2 regions of the Klebsiella planticola genome follow, and region 2 is predicted to be linked to the other one. Evidence: predicted binding sites of a transcription regulator. Region 2 holds the regulator's gene; the other holds the start of a gene.
What was found. Region 2 encodes LexA, which represses DNA repair genes until DNA is damaged. Its sites were predicted from a motif close to TNCTGTATGTACATACAGNA; they were not measured.

Region 1: the regulator LexA is predicted to act here: its motif matches at 2,340-2,359, upstream of rmuC (DNA recombination protein RmuC).

The regions. Positions count from the first base shown of each region.
Region 1 covers NZ_CP026047.1:1,954,840-1,964,943, forward strand. Annotated here, with positions in the region: gene MC50_RS09455 (transporter substrate-binding domain-containing protein) at 1-418, shown strand, start outside; gene MC50_RS09460 (dienelactone hydrolase family protein) at 423-1,235, opposite strand; gene udp (uridine phosphorylase) at 1,502-2,263, shown strand; gene rmuC (DNA recombination protein RmuC) at 2,403-3,851, shown strand; gene ubiE (bifunctional demethylmenaquinone methyltransferase/2-methoxy-6-polyprenyl-1,4-benzoquinol methylase UbiE) at 3,918-4,673, shown strand; gene ubiJ (ubiquinone biosynthesis protein UbiJ) at 4,687-5,292, shown strand; gene ubiB (ubiquinone biosynthesis regulatory protein kinase UbiB) at 5,289-6,929, shown strand; gene tatA (Sec-independent protein translocase subunit TatA) at 7,061-7,312, shown strand; gene tatB (Sec-independent protein translocase protein TatB) at 7,316-7,864, shown strand; gene tatC (Sec-independent protein translocase subunit TatC) at 7,867-8,640, shown strand; gene tatD (3'-5' ssDNA/RNA exonuclease TatD) at 8,680-9,462, shown strand; gene rfaH (transcription/translation regulatory transformer protein RfaH) at 9,471-9,959, opposite strand.
Region 2 covers NZ_CP026047.1:2,059,474-2,069,577, forward strand. Annotated here, with positions in the region: gene malM (maltose operon protein MalM) at 1-221, shown strand, start outside; gene ubiC (chorismate lyase) at 411-908, shown strand; gene ubiA (4-hydroxybenzoate octaprenyltransferase) at 921-1,790, shown strand; gene plsB (glycerol-3-phosphate 1-O-acyltransferase PlsB) at 1,859-4,282, opposite strand; gene MC50_RS09985 (diacylglycerol kinase) at 4,412-4,780, shown strand; gene lexA (transcriptional repressor LexA) at 5,000-5,608, shown strand; gene dinF (MATE family efflux transporter DinF) at 5,677-6,993, shown strand; gene MC50_RS10005 (CsbD family protein) at 7,120-7,329, shown strand; gene zur (zinc uptake transcriptional repressor Zur) at 7,421-7,936, opposite strand; gene MC50_RS10015 (cupin domain-containing protein) at 8,051-8,539, shown strand; gene dusA (tRNA dihydrouridine(20/20a) synthase DusA) at 8,642-9,640, shown strand; gene pspG (envelope stress response protein PspG) at 9,781-10,023, shown strand.

The DNA.
Region 1 (10,104 bases), 100 kb from region 2:
TGTCACGATTGAAAGTTCAGCGCTGGTCAGAAACGACAGCGATATTCACTCCGTACAAGAGATGGATCGCCCGGGAGTGACGATTAACGTCGGGAAAGGGGCGGCCTATGAGCTGTATCTGATTCGCACGTTACAGCATGCCACGATGCGTCAATACGCCACCTCCCAGGAGGCGATCCGCGCTTTTATCGCCGGGGAAGGGGAGATGGTTGCCGGGATCCGTCAACCGCTTGCCAGCGTGGCGCGGGAATATCCCCAGTTTCGCCTGCTGCCTGATAGCTTTAGTCAGATACAGCAAGCGATTTGCGTTCCACGAAACCGGCTACAACACTATGAATTTGTCTGTGGTTGCCTGGCGGCATGGAAGAATGACGGCACGATCGCCGATATGATTAACCGTCATATCGGCAACCGCTAGCGGCTTACGCGCGCTTCCCGCCATACTGTGCAAACCACGCCAGCATGCGCTGCCAGCCGTCTTTGGCCGACTCTTCATGATAGCTGGCGCGATAATCGGCGTTAAAGGCGTGATCGGCTTCCGGGTAGACGATGATCTCTGCTTTGGCGTTGGCCGCGCGAAGCGCGTGGCGCATGGTTTCCACCGTATCCTGCGGAATGCTGGCGTCTTTGCCGCCATACAACCCCAGCACCGGCGCGTTGAGATCAACGGCGATATCCACCGGATATTTCGCTGAGTTGAGGGTTTTCTGCCCGACCAGCTTCCCGTACCAGGCGACGGCGGCTTTCAACTGCGGGTTGTGGGCGGCATAAAGCCAGGTAATGCGTCCCCCCCAGCAGAAGCCGGTGATCAGCAGACGATGAGCATCGCCTCCGTGACGTGCGGCCCAGCTGGCGACATGGTCGAGGTCCGCCAGCACCTGTGCATCCGGCACTTTGCTGACCAGCTCCTGGAACAGGGTGGGGATATCGGTATAGTCATTCGGATCGCCCTGACGGAAGTAGAGCTCTGGTGCGATAGCCAGATACCCCTCCTGCGCCAGACGGCGGCAAATGTCGCGGATATGTTCATGGACGCCGAAAATTTCCTGAACAACGATAACGACCGGGAGCAGGCCATCGGCGTTCTTCGGACGAGCATGATAGGCCGGCATGTTCTCTCCCTGAGTGGGGATCGACGTTTCGCCTGTGGTGATGCTCTCCTCCGAGGTATGAACGGCGGTAGAAGCGTGCGGCGTGGCTGCAGGCGCAAAGCCAGGTTGCTTGGTTGTGGTCATGGTATTCTCCGTACCCTTATTTATTAGCGCATCGATAACTATAGACGCTATCGACCGGACGTTAACAAAGCACAGTGCCTGAAACAGGCTATCTTTTGTTCAGGCACGATGAATATAACTTGTTAATGTGATGTTTATCACTTTTTGATGGAAAATCATTGCAATGTTTTTTGTTCATGGTGATTTTTGTCACAAAATTTAGCGGGTAGCTTCTGTAAAGTACCGTTTTGCTTCTGCTGATAATTCGACCCACAGAGGAGTTTTTTATGTCTAAGTCTGATGTTTTTCATCTCGGCCTCACCAAAAACGATTTACAAGGGGCTACGCTGGCTATCGTCCCTGGCGATCCGGAGCGTGTGGAAAAGATCGCCGCGCTGATGGATAAGCCGGTCAAGCTGGCATCTCACCGCGAATTTACCTCCTGGCGTGCCGAACTGGATGGCAAGTCGGTCATTGTCTGCTCTACCGGTATCGGCGGCCCGTCAACGTCGATTGCCGTTGAAGAACTGGCGCAGCTGGGGATTCGTACCTTCCTGCGTATCGGCACCACCGGGGCTATCCAGCCACACATTAACGTCGGCGACGTGCTGGTCACCACCGCATCGGTACGTCTCGATGGCGCGAGTCTGCACTTTGCGCCGATGGAATACCCGGCCGTGGCTGACTTTGCCTGTACCACTGCGCTGGTTGAAGCGGCAAAATCGATCGGTGCGACCACCCATATCGGCGTTACCGCATCATCTGACACCTTCTACCCGGGCCAGGAGCGCTACGACACCTTCTCCGGTCGCGTGGTCAGCCGTTTTAAAGGTTCTATGGAAGAGTGGCAGTCCATGGGGGTCATGAACTACGAGATGGAATCTGCGACCCTGCTGACCATGTGTGCCAGCCAGGGGCTGCGTGCCGGGATGGTCGCCGGGGTTATCGTCAACCGTACCCAGCAGGAAATTCCGAACGCGGAAACCATGAAGCAAACCGAAAGCCACGCGGTAAAAATCGTGGTGGAAGCGGCTCGCCGTCTGCTGTAATTCCTCGCCTCTCACCCCAGGGCCGGATCTTCCGGCCTTTCTTTTTTGCGCTGCGCCTCGCAGGAAATCTCTTTTAAACTGGACGTTTGTACAGCACAATTCTATTTTTGTGCCGTAAGTTGTTGCCGCAGGGGGCGTTGTGGATATCTCGATTGTGATAAGTGCCATCGTGGCGCTGGCCGTAGGGCTGGTCGCAGGGTGGCTGGCGACCAAAGCCAAAGCTGACCAAATTCGCGCCGACCTTATCGAGGATCGCCGTGAACTGGATATCGAGCTCAGCGCTGCGCGCCAGCAGCTGGTGCAAGAGGCCCACTGGCGCGATGAATGCGAGTTGCTGAATAACGAACTGCGCAGCCTGCGTGACATCAATAGCTCACTGGAGGCCGATCTCCGCGAAGTCACCACCCGCCTTGAATCTACCCGGATACACGCCGAGGATAAAATCCGCCAGATGGTGAACAGCGAACAGCGTCTGAGCGAGCAGTTTGAAAACCTGGCTAACCGCATTTTCGAACACAGCAACCGGCGCGTCGATGAACAGAACCGGCAGAGTTTACATGGCCTGCTAACGCCGCTGCGTGAACAGCTGGACGGTTTCCGCCGCCAGGTGCAGGACAGTTTTGGCCAGGAGGCGCGCGAGCGGCATACGTTGGCCCATGAGATCCGCAATCTGCAGCAGCTGAATGCGCAGATGGCGCAGGAGGCGCTGAACCTGACCCGGGCGTTGAAAGGGGATAACAAAACGCAGGGTAACTGGGGAGAGGTGGTGTTAACCCGCGTGCTGGAAGCTTCCGGGCTACGCGAAGGGTATGAATACCAGACCCAGGTCAGCATCGAAACAGAAGGGCGTTCGCGCATGCAGCCCGATGTGATCGTCCGCCTGCCGCAGGGGAAAGACGTGGTCATTGATGCCAAAATGACGCTGGTGGCCTACGAGCGCTATTTTAATGCCGAAGATGACTACACCCGCGAGGCGGCGCTGCAGGAGCATATCGCCTCGGTGCGGAACCATATTCGCCTGCTCGGGCGTAAAGATTATCAACAGCTGCCGGGCCTGCGCTCGCTCGACTATGTGCTGATGTTTATTCCCGTGGAGCCGGCTTTCCTGCTGGCTATCGACCGTCAGCCTGAACTTATCAGCGAAGCGCTGAAGAACAATATTATGCTGGTCAGCCCGACGACGCTGCTGGTGGCGCTGCGGACGATTGCCAATCTCTGGCGTTATGAACATCAAAGCCGCAATGCGCAGAAAATCGCTGAACGCGCAGGTCGTCTGTACGACAAAATGCGCCTGTTCGTTGATGATATGTCCGCCATCGGACAGAGCCTGGATAAAGCCCAGGATAACTATCGCCAGGCGATGAAAAAGCTCGCTTCCGGGCGCGGGAATCTGCTGGTGCAGGCAGAGGCGTTCCGCGGTCTTGGTGTTGAAGTGAAGCGCGGGATTAATCCTGATTTAGTCGATCAGGCAACGGCTCAGGATGACGAATATCGTTCTGAAGAAGACGAAAACGCGCTGGAAGATAACGAATTTATCGCCGATCGGGCCGATGAGGCGATGTCCGGTGAACCCTCTACGCCGCGTTGAACCGTATGGGAAATGCGCTGAATCTGTTACACTCGGCGAACATTTTCTTGATAAGCAGGCATTGAGATGGTTGAGGATTCACAAGAAACGACGCACTTTGGTTTTCAGACCGTAGCCAAAGAGCAGAAGGCGGACATGGTGGCACATGTATTCCATTCTGTGGCCGCAAAATATGATGTTATGAATGATCTGATGTCGTTCGGTATTCATCGTTTGTGGAAGCGTTTCACCATCGACTGCAGCGGCGTACGCCGCGGACAGACCGTTCTGGACCTGGCCGGCGGCACCGGCGACCTGACGGCGAAGTTCTCTCGCCTGGTGGGTGAAACGGGGCGCGTCATGCTGGCGGATATCAACGACTCCATGCTGAAAATGGGCCGCGAAAAGCTGCGCAACATCGGTATCGTCGGCAACGTTGAATACGTTCAGGCTAACGCGGAAGCCCTGCCGTTTGCCGACAATACGTTTGACTGCATCACCATTTCCTTCGGTCTGCGTAACGTCACCGATAAAGAAAAAGCGCTGCGTTCAATGTATCGCGTCCTGAAGCCGGGCGGTCGTCTGCTGGTACTCGAGTTTTCGAAACCGATTATTGAACCGCTCAGCAAAGCCTATGATGCCTACTCCTTCCACGTGCTGCCGCGCGTAGGGGAGCTGGTTGCCAAAGACGGTGAAAGCTATCGCTACCTGGCGGAATCTATTCGTATGCACCCGAATCAGGACACCCTGAAAGCCATGATGCAGGACGCCGGTTTCGAAAACGTCGACTACTACAACCTGACGGCTGGTATCGTTGCGTTGCACCGCGGTTATAAGTTCTGACAGGAGGGATCGCATGCCTTTCAAACCACTGGTTACCGCTGGCATTGAAACCGCCCTCAATACCTTTCTCTGGCGCGACAAAGCGTTAAAACCTGCTCGCCAGCGTCTGCTGGGGAAGGTGCTGCGCGTTGAGCTGAAGGAGCTGTCGACGCCAGTTGTGCTGGTCTTCAGCGAGCGTCAGGTGGATGTGCTGGGGGCCTGGGAAGGCGATGCCGACTGTACCGTCATTACCCGCCTCAGCGTGCTGCCACAGCTGCGCAACCGTCAACAGCTCACGGCGCTTATTCGCAGCGGTGACCTGGAAGTGCAGGGCGATCTGCAGGTGGTGCAGAACACGGTAGCGCTATGTGACCTGGCGGAATTCGATCCGGCTGAGCTGCTGGCGCCTTACACCGGCGATATCGTTGCGGAAGGGGTCAGTAAGGTCTTTCGCTCCGGAGCTCGCTTTCTGCTGCACGGCGTTCAGCGTCAGCAGCGCTATGTCGCTGAGGCGCTGACCGAAGAGTGGCGTATGGCGCCGGGGCCGCTGGAAATGGCCTGGTTTGGCGAAGAGACCGCGGCTGTGGAACGCGCGCTTTCCGCACTGGAAAAACGGCTGGAAACGCTGGAGGGCAAATGACGCCAGGAGAATTACGGCGCCTGTATCTTATTATCCGCACCTTTTTGAGCTATGGGCTTGATGAGCTCATTCCCAAAATGCGTATCACGCTGCCGCTGCGTATCGGGCGGCGGATGCTGTTCTGGATGCCGAATCGTCATAAAAACCAACCCCTCGGCGAACGTCTGCGCCTTGCGCTGCAGGAGCTGGGGCCGGTGTGGATCAAGTTCGGTCAGATGCTCTCTACCCGCCGCGATCTGTTCCCGCCGCAAATCGCCGATCAGCTCGCGCTGCTGCAGGATCGCGTAGCGCCCTTCGATGGTCGGCTGGCGAAACAGCAGATTGAACAGGCGATGGGCGGCCTTCCCGTAGAGGCCTGGTTTGACGATTTCTCGATTGAACCGCTGGCATCGGCCTCTATTGCGCAGGTCCATACCGCACGGCTGAAAGAAAACGGCAAAGAGGTCGTTATCAAGGTGATCCGCCCGGACATCGTGCCGGTGATTAAAGCGGATATGAAACTTATCTATCGTCTCGCGCGCTGGGTGCCGCGCTTACTGCCCGACGGTCGCCGCCTGCGCCCGCAGGAAGTGGTGCGCGAATACGAAAAAACGCTGTTGGATGAACTTAACCTGCTACGTGAATCGGCCAACGCCATTCAGCTGCGGCGCAACTTTGAAGACAGCCCGATGCTCTATGTACCGGAAGTCTACTCTGATTACTGCAGCGAAGGCATGATGGTGATGGAGCGGATTTACGGGATTCCGGTTTCCGACGTGGAGGCGCTGGAGGCGCAGGGCACGAACATGAAGCTGCTGGCGGAACGCGGCGTGCAGGTCTTTTTCACCCAGGTGTTCCGCGACAGCTTCTTCCACGCGGATATGCATCCGGGCAATATTTTTGTTAGCTACGACCATCCGGAGAACCCCCAGTACATCGGGATCGACTGCGGTATCGTGGGGTCGCTGAACAAAGAAGATAAGCGCTACCTGGCGGAAAACTTCATCGCCTTCTTCAACCGTGATTACCGTAAAGTCGCCGAGCTGCACGTGGATTCAGGCTGGGTTCCTGCGGATACCAATGTTGAAGAGTTCGAGTTTGCTATTCGCACCGTCTGCGAACCGATCTTCGAGAAGCCGCTGGCTGAGATCTCGTTTGGTCATGTGCTGCTGAACCTGTTTAACACCGCCCGGCGCTTCAATATGGAAGTGCAGCCGCAGCTGGTGCTGCTGCAGAAGACATTACTTTACGTAGAAGGGGTAGGCCGCCAGCTCTATCCTCAGTTAGACTTGTGGAAAACGGCGAAACCTTTCCTTGAGTCGTGGATTAAAGATCAGGTCGGCATTCCGGCGCTGGTGCGTGCGTTTAAAGAAAAAGCGCCGTTCTGGATCGAAAGAATGCCGGAGATACCTGAGCTGGTGTACCAGACTTTGCAGCAGAGTAAGCAGCTGCAGACCAGCGTGGATACCATCGTGCGCGACTTCCAGGTGCGACATGTTCGTCAGGGGCAGTCCCGTTATCTGTTTGGTATAGGCGCGGTTCTGTTACTGAGTGGTACGCTGTTATTTATCCACCGCCCGGAATGGGGCATGATGCCAGGCTGGTTGATGGCCGCTGGCGCGGTGTCCTGGCTGATTGGCTGGCGGAAAACGCACTGATGGGAAGCGCCTTTATCACAGCGCATTGGTTTTTGCGCGAAGTCATGCGAGCGGCCTGACAAAGAGGCGGCTTGTGGGATGACGTGTATAATGCGTCCTAATCATTCATCATCTGTCATAGAGGAACGTGTATGGGTGGTATCAGTATTTGGCAGTTATTAATTGTTGTCGTCATTGTGGTTCTGCTTTTCGGGACGAAAAAGTTGAGCTCGCTGGGGTCAGATTTGGGGGCATCGATCAAAGGCTTTAAAAAAGCCATGAGCGATGATGAAAAACCTGAAAAGTCTGCTCCGGATGCAGATTTCACGGCGAAATCGATCGCTGATAAGCCGGATGATGCGAAAAAAGACGAGACAAAACGCCACGACAAAGAGCAGGTGTAATTCGTGTTCGATATCGGTTTTAGTGAACTACTGCTGGTGTTCGTCATTGGCCTCATTGTCCTGGGGCCACAGCGATTGCCTGTAGCGGTAAAAACGGTGGCCAGCTGGATTCGTACGCTACGATCGCTGGCGGCTACCGTACAAAATGAGATCACTCAGGAACTAAAACTGCAGGAGTTCCAGGAAAGCCTGAAGAAAGTGGAAAAGGCGAGCCTGGATAACCTGACGCCGGAGCTGAAAGCGTCAATGGATGAGCTGCGTGAAGCCGCTGAATCTATGAAACGTTCTTATACCGCCCACGATCCTGAGAAAGCGAGCGACGAAGCGAACACGATTCATAACCCGATAGTGAAGGGCAGTGAAGCGCAGCGCCAGGACATTACGCCGGCGACGGCTGAACATCAGGCCAGCGCGCCCGTTCACGCTCCAGCCGCAGAAGAGAGCGTTGTGCCAGAGCAGCCGGCTATGCAGCCTGACCCGCTCCCGGTCGCCAAAGAAAAAGTTGCCGTGACAGCTTCCGATTCCTCCCCTGCATCGAGTGATAAACCGTAAAAATGGGCGTAGAAGATACTCAACCGCTAATTTCGCATTTGATTGAGCTGCGTAAGCGCCTGATCAATAGCATCATCGCGATACTGGTCATTTTCCTGGCGTTAGTGTACTTCGCCAACGACATCTATCAGCTGGTTTCCGCACCGCTTATCCGGCAGATGCCGGTGGGTGCAACGATGATCGCCACCGACGTGGCTTCCCCTTTCTTTACGCCGATCAAACTGACCTTCATGGTTTCGGTGATTCTGTCGGTGCCGGTGATTCTTTACCAGGTCTGGGCGTTTGTTGCCCCGGCGCTGTATAAACATGAGCGTCGGCTGGTTATGCCGCTGCTGGTTTCCAGTACGCTGCTGTTCTATATCGGTATGGCGTTTGCCTACTTTGTCGTTTTCCCGCTGGCGTTTGGTTTCCTGACCCACGCGGCGCCGGAGGGCGTGCAGGTCTCGACGGATATTCGCAGCTATCTCGATTTCGTCATGGCGCTGTTTATCGCCTTTGGCGTTTCGTTTGAAGTGCCGGTTGCGATCGTGCTGCTGTGCTGGATGGGCGTCACGACCCCGGAAGATTTGCGTAAGAAGCGGCCGTACGTGTTGGTGGGAGCATTCGTCGTCGGCATGCTGCTGACGCCACCGGATGTTTTCTCGCAAACGCTGCTGGCAATTCCGATGTACTGCTTGTTTGAGATCGGGGTGTTCTTTGCGCGTTTCTATACCGGAAAACGTCTGACGCGTGACGAGGATGCCGCCGCTGAAGAGGCGGGGAGCAAAGAAGAGTAACCAGCCGCCCGTCAGGGCGGTTGTCATATTGGAGAAGCGATGTTTGATATCGGCGTCAACCTGACCAGTCCACAGTTTTCCCGCGATCGCGATGAGGTCGTGGCCCGCGCTCAGGCGGCGGGCGTGACCGGCATGCTGTTCACCGGGACTAACCTGCATGAAAGCGAGCAGGCCCGGCAGCTGGCACATCGCTATACCCGCTGCTGGTCAACCGCCGGAGTGCATCCTCATGACAGCAGCAGCTGGGCGGCATCGGTGGCTGACTCCATTTTTCAGCTGGCGCGCCAGCCGGAAGTCGTCGCTATCGGCGAATGTGGGCTGGACTTCAACCGCAACTTTTCAACCCCTCAGGAGCAAGAGGCCGCCTTCAGCGCCCAGCTGGCGCTGGCAGCCGAGTTGTCTCTGCCGGTTTTTTTGCACTGCCGCGATGCCCATGAACGTTTCCTGACGCTCCTGACGCCCTGGCTGGATAAACTGCCTGGTGCGGTGCTGCACTGCTTCACCGGAACCCGCGAAGAAATGCGTGCCTGCGTGAACCACGGTTTGTATATTGGCATTACAGGCTGGGTCTGCGACGAGCGACGAGGGCTTGAGCTGCGCGCGCTGCTGCCGGATATCCCGGCAGAACGCCTGCTGATTGAAACGGATGCCCCGTATCTGCTGCCCCGCGACCTTAGCCCGAAGCCCGCTTCCCGCCGGAATGAACCGGTATATCTGCCGCATATTCTGACCCGCATAGCGGGATGGCGCGGGGAGGAGGCTCAGCGGCTGGAAGAGATCGCTGACACGAATGTCAGAACGCTTTTTGGCATCCGTTTTTAAGCGTACCGTCAGATTTTATGAAAGTCGGTATTTTTGATGCTTTGCAGTACCTGCTTGTTAAGCAGATTCAGCAGCAGCATGGAGCGCGCTTCACCATCCGGTTCGCTAAAGATAGCCTGCAGGCCTTCAAACGCGCCGTCGGTAATCAAGACGAAGTCACCTTCGTGCGGTGTTTCCGGGTCGGTGATGCCTTCCGGTTTATAGATAGAGAGCTGGTGAATGACCGCGGACGGTACCGTGGCGGGCTGGGCGCCAAAGCGCACGAAGTTATTCACACCTCGCGTGGCGCTGATAGTCGTAGTGTGGATAATTTCCGGATCGAATTCGACAAACAGGTAATTGGGGAACAAAGGTTCACTGACCGTAGTGCGTTTGCCGCGGATGATTTTTTCCAGTGCGATAGTCGGCATCAGGCAATTAACTGCCTGTCGTTCGAGGTGTTCCTGGGCGCGCTGAAGCTGCCCACGTTTGCAATACAGTAAATACCAGGCTTGCATAATAACTCTTTCCACTCTATTAGCAGCAAGCATAACAAAAGCCTGGGGCGATCGCGAAAGCCAATATAACTGAAATCAAAAATTCTATGTTCTTTCACTCTAATTTAACAAAAGTACAGCATGGCGCTGGCGAACACCGTATAAT
Region 2 (10,104 bases):
CAGCCGCCGCGCCGGCCGTTGCTCCAGCTGCGGCGCCAGCGCCGGCTGCGAAGAGCGAACCGATGCTTGACGATACGGAAACTTACTTTAACAACGGCATCAAGCAGGCGGTTGCGAAAGGTGATATCGATAAAGCCCTTAAACTGATGAACGAAGCTGAGCGCCTCGGCTCGAAATCTGCTCGTTCCACCTTTATCAGCAGTGTAAAAGGCAAGGGGTGATCGTCTCCCCACAATGCTGATGTTTAGGCACAGCCTTTAGGTGCGTCCGCCTGGACGCACCTTTTTTTATCGCGTGGCGGCTGCTGTTGCATGGCTGTTACGCCGATGATCGTATCTTGACGCTTTGCCCGCCCTGACTGGCTTATTCTGCGATACAATGCTGCTACGTTATGTAACGGAGAATCAGGCATGTCACATCCTGCGCTTACGCAACTGCGTGCGCTGCGCTATTTTGCCGCGATACCCCCGCTGGAACCGCACCTGCGCGACTGGCTGTTGCTGGAAGACTCAATGACTCAACGCTTTGAGCAACAAGGGAAAAAGGTCAGTGTTAATCGAGTCAACGAGGGTTTCGTCGGCCGGGAAGCGCTGGTGGGTGAAGAGGCGTTGCTGCCGGATGAAGCGCGTTACTGGCTGCGGGAAATCATACTTTGCGCCAATGGTGAACCCTGGCTCGCTGGCCGAACGGTCGTGCCTGAGTCGACGCTGTGCGGCCCGGAACTGGCCCTGCAGCAGTTGGGGCAGACGCCGCTGGGGCGTTATTTGTTCACGTCATCGACATTAACCCGCGATTTTATTGAAATTGGGCGCACAGCAGAGCTGTGGGGGCGTCGTTCTCGCCTGCGGCTGAGCGGTAAACCGCTGCTGCTGACAGAACTTTTTCTGCCTGCGTCGCCGCTGTATTAAGAGGAAAAGAAAATGGAGAGGAGTCTGGCGCAGAATAAGCTGTTGGCGTTTCATCGCCTGATGCGTACTGACAAACCCATTGGCGCGCTGCTGTTGCTGTGGCCGACGCTGTGGGCACTGTGGGTGGCGACGCCGGGGATTCCGCCGCTGTGGATTCTGGCCGTTTTTGTCGCCGGCGTCTGGCTGATGCGCGCCGCCGGTTGCGTGGTGAATGATTACGCCGACCGAAAGTTTGACGGCCATGTTAAACGCACCGCCCGCCGCCCGCTGCCCAGCGGCGATGTCTCGGAGAAAGAGGCCCGGATTCTGTTTGCCGTGCTGGTTGTGCTTTCGTTCCTGCTGGTGCTGACCTTAAACACCATGACCATCCTGCTGTCGGTGGCGGCGCTGGCGCTGGCGTGGGTGTATCCGTTTATGAAACGCTATACCCACTTGCCGCAGGTGGTGCTGGGCGCGGCGTTCGGCTGGTCGATTCCGATGGCCTTCTCGGCGGTGAGCGAAGCGTTGCCGTTAAGCTGCTGGCTGATGTTCCTCGCCAATATTTTGTGGGCGGTGGCTTACGATACCCAGTACGCGATGGTCGACAGGGACGATGACGTCAAAATCGGGATTAAATCAACGGCGATCTTGTTCGGCGAACATGACCGTACCATTATCGGTATATTGCAGATTGGGGTGCTGGTACTGCTGGCCGCCATCGGCTGGCTGAACGGGCTGCACTGGGAATATTACTGGTCGCTGTTTATCGCCGCAGGGCTGTTTTTCTGGCAGCAGAAGCTGATTTTCCGTCGCGAACGGGACGACTGCTTTAAAGCGTTTTTAAATAATAACTACGTCGGACTGGTGGTGTTTCTCGGTCTGGCGATGAGCTATCTGCAGTAGTCTCTTCCTTTCCCCCGGCATGCGGCGCAAACGCCATAGCCGGGGGAGAGGAAAGCCTGTCTCAGTCGTTACGCTTCATCCTGCGTGACGCTTTCAATCGTCAAGCGCACATCCGACGTAATCAGATCGGCCAGCATCTGGTAGACCTTCAGCGTCTCTGCCGGCTCAGCATCGCCGGTGTCGCTGATATAGCCCTCATCGCGCAGCGTCAGCACTAACGTACTGAATACCGCTTTATCGAAGAACTCCGGCGCGTTGATACCGTGCAGCACCGACAGACGCTGCGCCACCGTGCGGCTCTCTTTCTCCAGAGAACTGCGGTTGATGGACGGGTTCGCGCTCAGCAGCCAGAAGGTAATGGCGTAGCGCTGGAGCGTCTCGCGCGCGCCTGCGGCCAGCAGCTGCAAGGAACGGGAGTGGGACGGATTGATGCTGATTGCCTCATCGCTCAGGACAATCAGCCCCTGACGCTGCATTTCCGCCGCCAGGGCATCGATGACGCCAGCCAGCTCTGCTTTTTCCCAGCGCAGGAATAGCTCGGCCTTCAGCAGCGGATAGAACATCTCAACGTGACGCAGCACTTCCGCGCGGGTGATACGACGATGCTGGGTAATGATCGCCGCCAGCAGCGACGGCAGCATCAGCATATGGGCGATGTTGTTGCGGTAGTAGGTCATCAGCACCGCCTGCTCGCGCGGCAGAATGATGATATCGCCGATGGTATCTTTCTCGACCTCGAACTTATTCATCTTCAGCGCGTGGTCAATCAGCTCGCTGGCGGAGGCCGTCGGCGTGGTCGCATCCGGGGAGTACGGTACGTTGCGCAGCAGATCGAGGTAGCACTCCAGCTGTTGCGTCAGCTGTTCGCGGGTCAACGAGCGCTGACGAGAGGCCAGCAGCGCGGTGCAGCACAGGTTCATGGCGTTGGCCGCGCCGGCGTTGTTGATGCGCACCATCAGGTCGGAAGCAATATTGTTGACCGTCGGCGTCAGCCACGATGGGCGAACCGCTTCGATCGGATCGATAGACTCACGCCATTCCGGAACATGCTGGTTCAGGTAAGTCATCAGCGGCAGAGGTTCGCCAAAGTTAACATAGCCCTGACCGAGGTTACGCAGCTTGCTCAGGCCGCGCAGCATCTGCGGCAGACTCTCTTTTTCTTTCGTCGCACCGCGCAGCTCTTTGGCGTAGGTGCCCACTTCCATCACGTGCTCGTAACCGATGTAGATAGGCACCAGCGTGATCGGTCGGGTCCCGCCGCGCAGCATGGCCTGGATGGTCATCGACAGGGTACCGGTTTTCGGATCCAGCAGACGGCCGGTACGCGAGCGGCCCCCTTCAACGAAGTACTCCACGGAGTAACCCCGGCTGAACAACTCGCCGAGATATTCGCGGAACACCGTTGAATAGAGCTTATTGCCCTTAAAGGTACGACGAATAAAGAATGCGCCACCGCGGCGGAAAATGGGGCCTGCTGGCCAGAAGTTCAGGTTGATACCGGCGGCAATATGCGGCGGCACCAGCCCCTGGTGATACAGCACGTAGGAGAGCAGCAGGTAGTCCATATGGCTACGATGGCACGGTACGTAGACAATCTCGTGCCCTTCATGGGCCAACTGACGTACGCGCTCGGCGTTGTGGACGTTGATCCCCTGATAGAGACGGTTCCAGGTAAAACCGAGAACGCGGTCGGTCAGGCGAATCATCTCATAAGAGAAGTTCGCGGCGATCTCTTCCATCAGCGCGATGGCGTTTTGCTGCGCCTTCTCATGGGAGATTTTCTTGCTGCGCGCTTCATCTTCTACCGCGCGGGCGATGGCTTTGGATGCCAGCAGCTTATTGAACAGGTCCTGACGCGCCGGCAGACGTGGGCCGACGGCTGCCAGACGCTGGCGGGCGAAGTGCATACGCGCGACGCGGGCCAGCTTCTGGGCGATAATTTTATCGGTGCCGTGTTCGGTGGCCATTCTGCGCAGAGAAACCGGCGGCGAGAAACGGACAAAGCTGTCGCGTCCCAGCCACAGAACGGCGAAGAACTTCTGAATGCCATTCAGCATGCGCAGCGGCGGGTTAACTTCGCCTTTTTCGCGCCCAGGCGCACGCCCAAACATCACCGACACCGGCACCATTTGCACGTCCAGGTCAGGATGGTTGCGGTGCAGATCCAGGTAGTCGTGGAACAGCTTAATCGACTCTTCTTTCGGCGCGTAGTAGGTAAAGACGCGCGGGCCGCCGTGGATAAAGACGTAGCGCGGCAGCAGCGCGCCGTCGATTTCCAGCGGTTCAAGCGGATCGGGTAAATCGTGCTCCAGGCACTGAGCGCGCAGGGTCAGCAGGTCCGCCTTTGAATTATAAGGCAGGACGTACATGATAGGACGCGAGGTATCCAGCCCTAATTCCTGAGCAGGTTCTGCGGGAATAGACTTGCTTTTTACCAGCACCCGTAATGGTAAATTCAGTAATTTATAGTAAATTCGTTGCCAGCCGGACATAAACGATGTGAAGCCTCTGGTTAATCATGCAAATGCGCGGCAAGAATAACAGAAAGCGCGCAAAATTTCCGTTGCCACGCGGCAAACGCGTACACTCATTGACGTCATTTACATAAAAAGGTTCTTTTGATGGCCAATAATACCACTGGGTTAACCCGAATCATTAAAGCGGCAGGTTATTCCTGGAAAGGGTTCCGTGCGGCATGGATAAATGAGGCCGCATTTCGTCAAGAAGGCATCGCCGCCATTGTTGCTGTAGCGATCGCCTGCTGGCTGGACGTCGACGCCATCACGCGTGTGCTGCTGATAGGCTCGGTCCTGATAGTGATGATAGTCGAAATTCTTAATAGCGCGATTGAGGCGGTGGTGGACCGTATTGGCCCGGAACATCATGAGCTGTCCGGTCGGGCGAAAGATATGGGGTCTGCGGCGGTGCTGCTGGCCATTGCGATCGCGCTGATCACCTGGGCGCTCTTACTGTGGGCTCGCTATCACTGAGCGGCCACGTGGTGAGATATTCCGCTTTGCGATGTCTTCCCGGCGATCGGGCGAACCCGATGAGCTTTTGCCCGGCCGGCGACAATCACCCCTGGCGCCATGGGCTATCGGGGACGCAAAATGGAAAGAATCTCCTGATTTTTGTGTGAAATTTGATTCCAAAATCACCGTTAGCTGTATATACTCACAGCATAACTGTATATACACCCAGGGGGCGGGATGAAAGCGTTAACGACCAGGCAGCAAGAGGTGTTTGATCTCATTCGGGATCACATCAGCCAGACGGGCATGCCGCCGACGCGTGCGGAAATTGCTCAGCGCTTGGGGTTCCGTTCCCCAAACGCGGCGGAAGAACACCTGAAAGCGCTGGCGCGTAAGGGCGCGATCGAGATTATCTCCGGCGCCTCCCGGGGGATTCGCCTGCTGACGGAAGAAGAACCAGGTCTACCGTTGATTGGACGCGTGGCGGCCGGTGAGCCGCTGCTGGCTCAGCAGCATATCGAAGGCCACTTCCAGGTCGATCCGGCGATGTTCAAGCCGAATGCCGACTTTTTGCTGCGGGTTAGCGGTATGTCAATGAAAGATATCGGTATTCTCGATGGCGATCTGCTGGCGGTCCATAAAACTCAGGATGTACGCAACGGCCAGGTTGTCGTGGCGCGTATTGACGAAGAGGTCACCGTTAAGCGTCTTAAAAAGCAGGGCAACATCGTCGAACTCCTGCCAGAAAACAGCGAATTTTCCCCTATCGTGGTGAATCTACGCGAGCAAAATTTCACTATTGAAGGGCTGGCCGTTGGCGTGATTCGTAACGGTGAGTGGCTGTAACACCTTCCCCACGCAGCATCGTCTGATGCATGATGCTGCGCTGTCTCCTCCCGGTCAGGCTCTTTCTCATGTTCTTTAACGCCGCTGATAAGGCCCTGTGGCGCCTGGCGCTACCCATGATTTTCTCCAATATCACCGTTCCGCTGCTGGGACTGGTGGATACCGCCGTGATTGGTCATCTCGACAGCCCGGTTTACCTCGGCGGTGTCGCGGTCGGCGCGACGGCCACCAGTTTTCTCTTTATGCTGCTGCTTTTCCTGCGGATGAGTACCACCGGACTGACGGCACAGGCCTTTGGCGCAAAAGATCCTCTCCGCCTGGCGCGGGCGCTGGTGCAGCCGCTGGGGCTGGCAACAGGTGCCGGCCTGCTGATTGTGCTTTTCCGAACCCCGCTTATCGATCTGGCGTTGCATATTGTTGGCGGCAATGAAGCGGTGCTGGAGCAGGCGCGGCGCTTTCTCGACATCCGCTGGCTGAGCGCGCCGGCATCGCTGGCAAACCTGGTGCTGCTCGGTTGGCTGTTGGGCGTACAGTATGCCCGGGCGCCGGTGATTTTGCTGATTGTCGGCAACCTGCTGAATATCGTGCTCGATCTGTGGCTGGTGATGGGCCTGCATCTGAACGTGCAGGGTGCCGCGCTGGCGACGGTCACCGCCGAATATGTCACCTTTATCATCGGGCTGCTGATGGCAAGACGCGTGCTGGCGCTACGCGGTGTGTCATTTGCCCTGCTCAAGCGCGCGTGGCGCGGAGATATGCGCCGCTTGCTGGCGCTCAATCGCGATATCATGCTGCGCTCTCTGCTGCTTCAGCTCTGCTTTGGTGCGGTGACCGTTTTCGGCGCTCGTCTTGGCGGCGAGATCGTTGCCGTCAACGCGCTCCTGATGACCATGTTGACCTTTACCGCCTATGCCCTGGATGGTTTTGCTTATGCCGTGGAAGCGCACTCCGGGCAGGCTTACGGCGCGCGTGACGGTAGCCAGCTGCTTGAGGTCTGGCGAGCGGCCTGCCGTCAGTCGGGAATGGTGGCGCTGGCCTTTGCGGCGACCTATGCCGTGGCGGGACAGCAGATTGTCGCCCTGTTGACCTCGCTGCCCTCGCTTCAGCTGCTTGCCGATCGCTACCTGATCTGGCAGATCGTGCTGCCGGTGATTGGCGTGTGGTGTTATTTGCTGGATGGCATGTTCATCGGCGCGACGCGCGGGGCTGAGATGCGCAACAGCATGGCGGTGGCGGCGGCGGGGTTTGCCCTGACGCTACTGACGCTACCGGTCCTCGGCAACCACGCGCTATGGCTGGCGCTGGCGGTTTTCCTCGCGCTGCGCGGTCTGTCGCTGGCGGTCATCTGGCGGCGACACTGGCGGCGTGGCACCTGGTTTTCGTAGTGATTTTTGATATGTAATTGGTTAAAGATTCCGAATAATAAATTCAACTCAGAATTCTTATCTATAGTTAATACTATGTCCGGCACACAGCGGGCTGTTAACTCACCGAACGATGAGGATTGAATTATGAACAAAGACGAAATCGGCGGTAACTGGAAACAGTTGAAAGGTAAAGCGAAAGAGAAATGGGGCAAGCTGACCGATGACGATATGACCGTCATTGAGGGTAAGCGTGACCAGCTGGTCGGTAAAATCCAGGAGCGTTATGGATACGCCAAAGATCAGGCGGAGAAAGAAGTGTCTGACTGGGAACGAAAAAACGATCACCGCTGGTAGCGGTGAGTGTTAACGAATTAACCCTTTGTTATTGCCTGCCTGATGGTACACGGAGGTACCGGCAACCTCGATTCCCGCTGCGGCGATAGCCTCAGCGGGCTTTCTTTTTAATCTGAATGGTATGGTCGTGATGGCAGTGTCCCGGGGTGCTACAGGCTTCGACCTCGACACAACCTGCGCACAGGCCGTGCGCCTCAATCACATTGTGGCGTAGCGCAAAACCCATTCTCGCCGCCAGCGTATGCATGATGTCTTCAACGCCTTCGGCACACTCTTCCGTGACCACGCCGCAGCGGTCGCAGATAAACATGGCTGAGCTATGGGTCGGCTGATCGAAAAGATGGCACAGTACGTAGCTGTTGGTCGATTCCACCTTGTGCACGAACCCCTGTTCCAGCAGAAACTCCAGCGCCCGGTAGACCGTCGGCGGTTTTGCCTGCGGCTCTTTCTCACGCAGCAGGTCGAGCAGATCATACGCGCTAATCGCCCCTTGCTGGAGGCTCATCAAACGCAACACTTCCAGGCGCTGCGGAGTCAGGCGCACGCCGCGCTGTGCGCAGAGCTTTTCAGCATGCGCTAACATTTCTTGCGAAGTGGTCTTATTCATGAGCATCCTCTGGTTGCGTGAGTCTGAAGTTGTTACTTTATCACGATCCAGGCAAAACGCCGAGAACCGGCGGCTTGTGCTATACCTGATGCATCTCATTTTCGGGAGAAAACGATGAAAAGACCTGATTGCATTCGACATTGGCGCGAACTGGAAGGTCCAGATGATGCCACTTATCCCAATAACCCGGAGCGTTTTTCCATCGGCGCGCCGCTGGCACGGGGGTTAAGGCTCAACCGGCTGGGTATTCATCATGAACGTTTGCCCCCGGGCCGCCGCACCTCTTATCCCCACGCTGAAAGTGATGAGGAGGAGTTTATCTATGTGCTGGATGGCTACCCTGAAGTCTGGATTAACGGCTATCTGTGGAAGCTTGAGCCGGGCGACAGCGTCGGTTTTCCGGCCGGAACCGGAGTGTGTCACACTTTTTTGAATAATACCGACCAGGAAGTTCGCTTATTAGTGGTGGGGGAGTCGAACAAGAAATTTAACCGCATCTACTATCCGCTGAACCCGGAATATGCCGCCACGCGTCAGGATCGCTGGGTCGATCATCCGCCGCAATTTTTCGGCCCGCACGATGGTAAACCGCGCAGGCGCTAGTCTGTCCGGCAGAGGCACAGCACCCGTCGCGCTGCTATGCCTCTGTGATTTATCTTTGTGCTATAGTAGCGCCCCTTTTTACCCGGATGCCTGTTTATCGCCATGATGCCAGAATCAACATCTCACGCTTTTGCCGCCCATCGTTTTTCCATCGCGCCGATGCTCGACTGGACAGACCGGCACTGTCGCTATTTCCTGCGCCTGCTGTCGCGCCATACGCTGCTGTATACCGAAATGGTGACGACCGGAGCGATTATTCATGGCAAAGGCGACTATCTGGCCTATAGCGAAGAAGAGCATCCGCTGGCTCTGCAGCTGGGCGGCAGCGATCCTGCTGCGCTCGCCCAGTGTGCGAAACTGGCGGAGGCGCGCGGTTACGATGAGATCAACCTCAACGTCGGCTGTCCGTCCGACCGCGTGCAAAACGGGATGTTCGGCGCCTGCCTGATGGGCAATGCGCAGCTGGTAGCTGACTGTATCAAAGCGATGCGCGACGTGGTGTCCATCCCGGTAACGGTAAAAACCCGTATCGGCATCGATGACCAGGATAGCTATGAATTTCTGTGTGATTTCATCAATACCGTCTCCGGAAACGGTGAGTGCGAGATGTTTATCATCCACGCTCGCAAAGCCTGGCTCTCCGGCCTGAGCCCAAAAGAAAATCGTGAAATTCCACCGCTGGATTATCCGCGCGTTTATCAGCTGAAACGCGACTTCCCACACCTGACGATGGCGATCAACGGCGGAATTAAGTCGCTGGAAGAGGCGAAATTGCATCTGCAGCATATGGACGGCGTGATGGTGGGGCGCGAGGCCTATCAGAACCCGGGGCTCCTGACCTCGGTCGACAGGGAGATCTTTGCGGTAGAGGGGGCTGATAGCGACCCGGTCGCCGTGGTGCGCGCGATGTACCCGTATATCGAGCGTGAGCTGTCCAACGGCACCTATCTGGGCCATATCACGCGCCATATGCTGGGCCTGTTTCAGGGTATCCCAGGCGCGCGGCAGTGGCGTCGCTATCTGAGTGAAAATGCGCACAAGGCGGGGGCGGATATTAACGTGCTGGAACATGCGCTGAAGCTGGTTGCCGATAAGCGTTAATGTTGCGCTAAAATTTAGTCAAATACGCCACGCTCTGATTTAATCGTCAGGGCGTTTTTCTTTAAATTCAATGTATTAAGTTTGGCACGTTTCTTGTAATACCTGGAGAGTCATTCGATTATTTCTTTGGGGAGAAGACGATGCTGGAACTCTTATTTGTCATTGGATTTTTTGTCATGTTGCTGGTCACCGGCGTGTCGATTCTGGGGATTCTTGCCGCGATTGTCGTTGCCACGGTGCTGATGTTCGTCGGCGGGCTGTTTGCGATGATGATTAAGCTGCTGCCGTGGTTGCTGTTAGCCATTGCGGTCGTGTGGGTGATTCGGTCGATAAATACGCCAAAAACGACAGACTACCGCAGTAACAACCGCTGGCGTTATTAAGGGAGTGAGCGGTCGGTCACAACCTGAAGAATTTTGCATAGAACAGCGTAGGTTTTGCTTATTAAATCTGTCACTATTAGC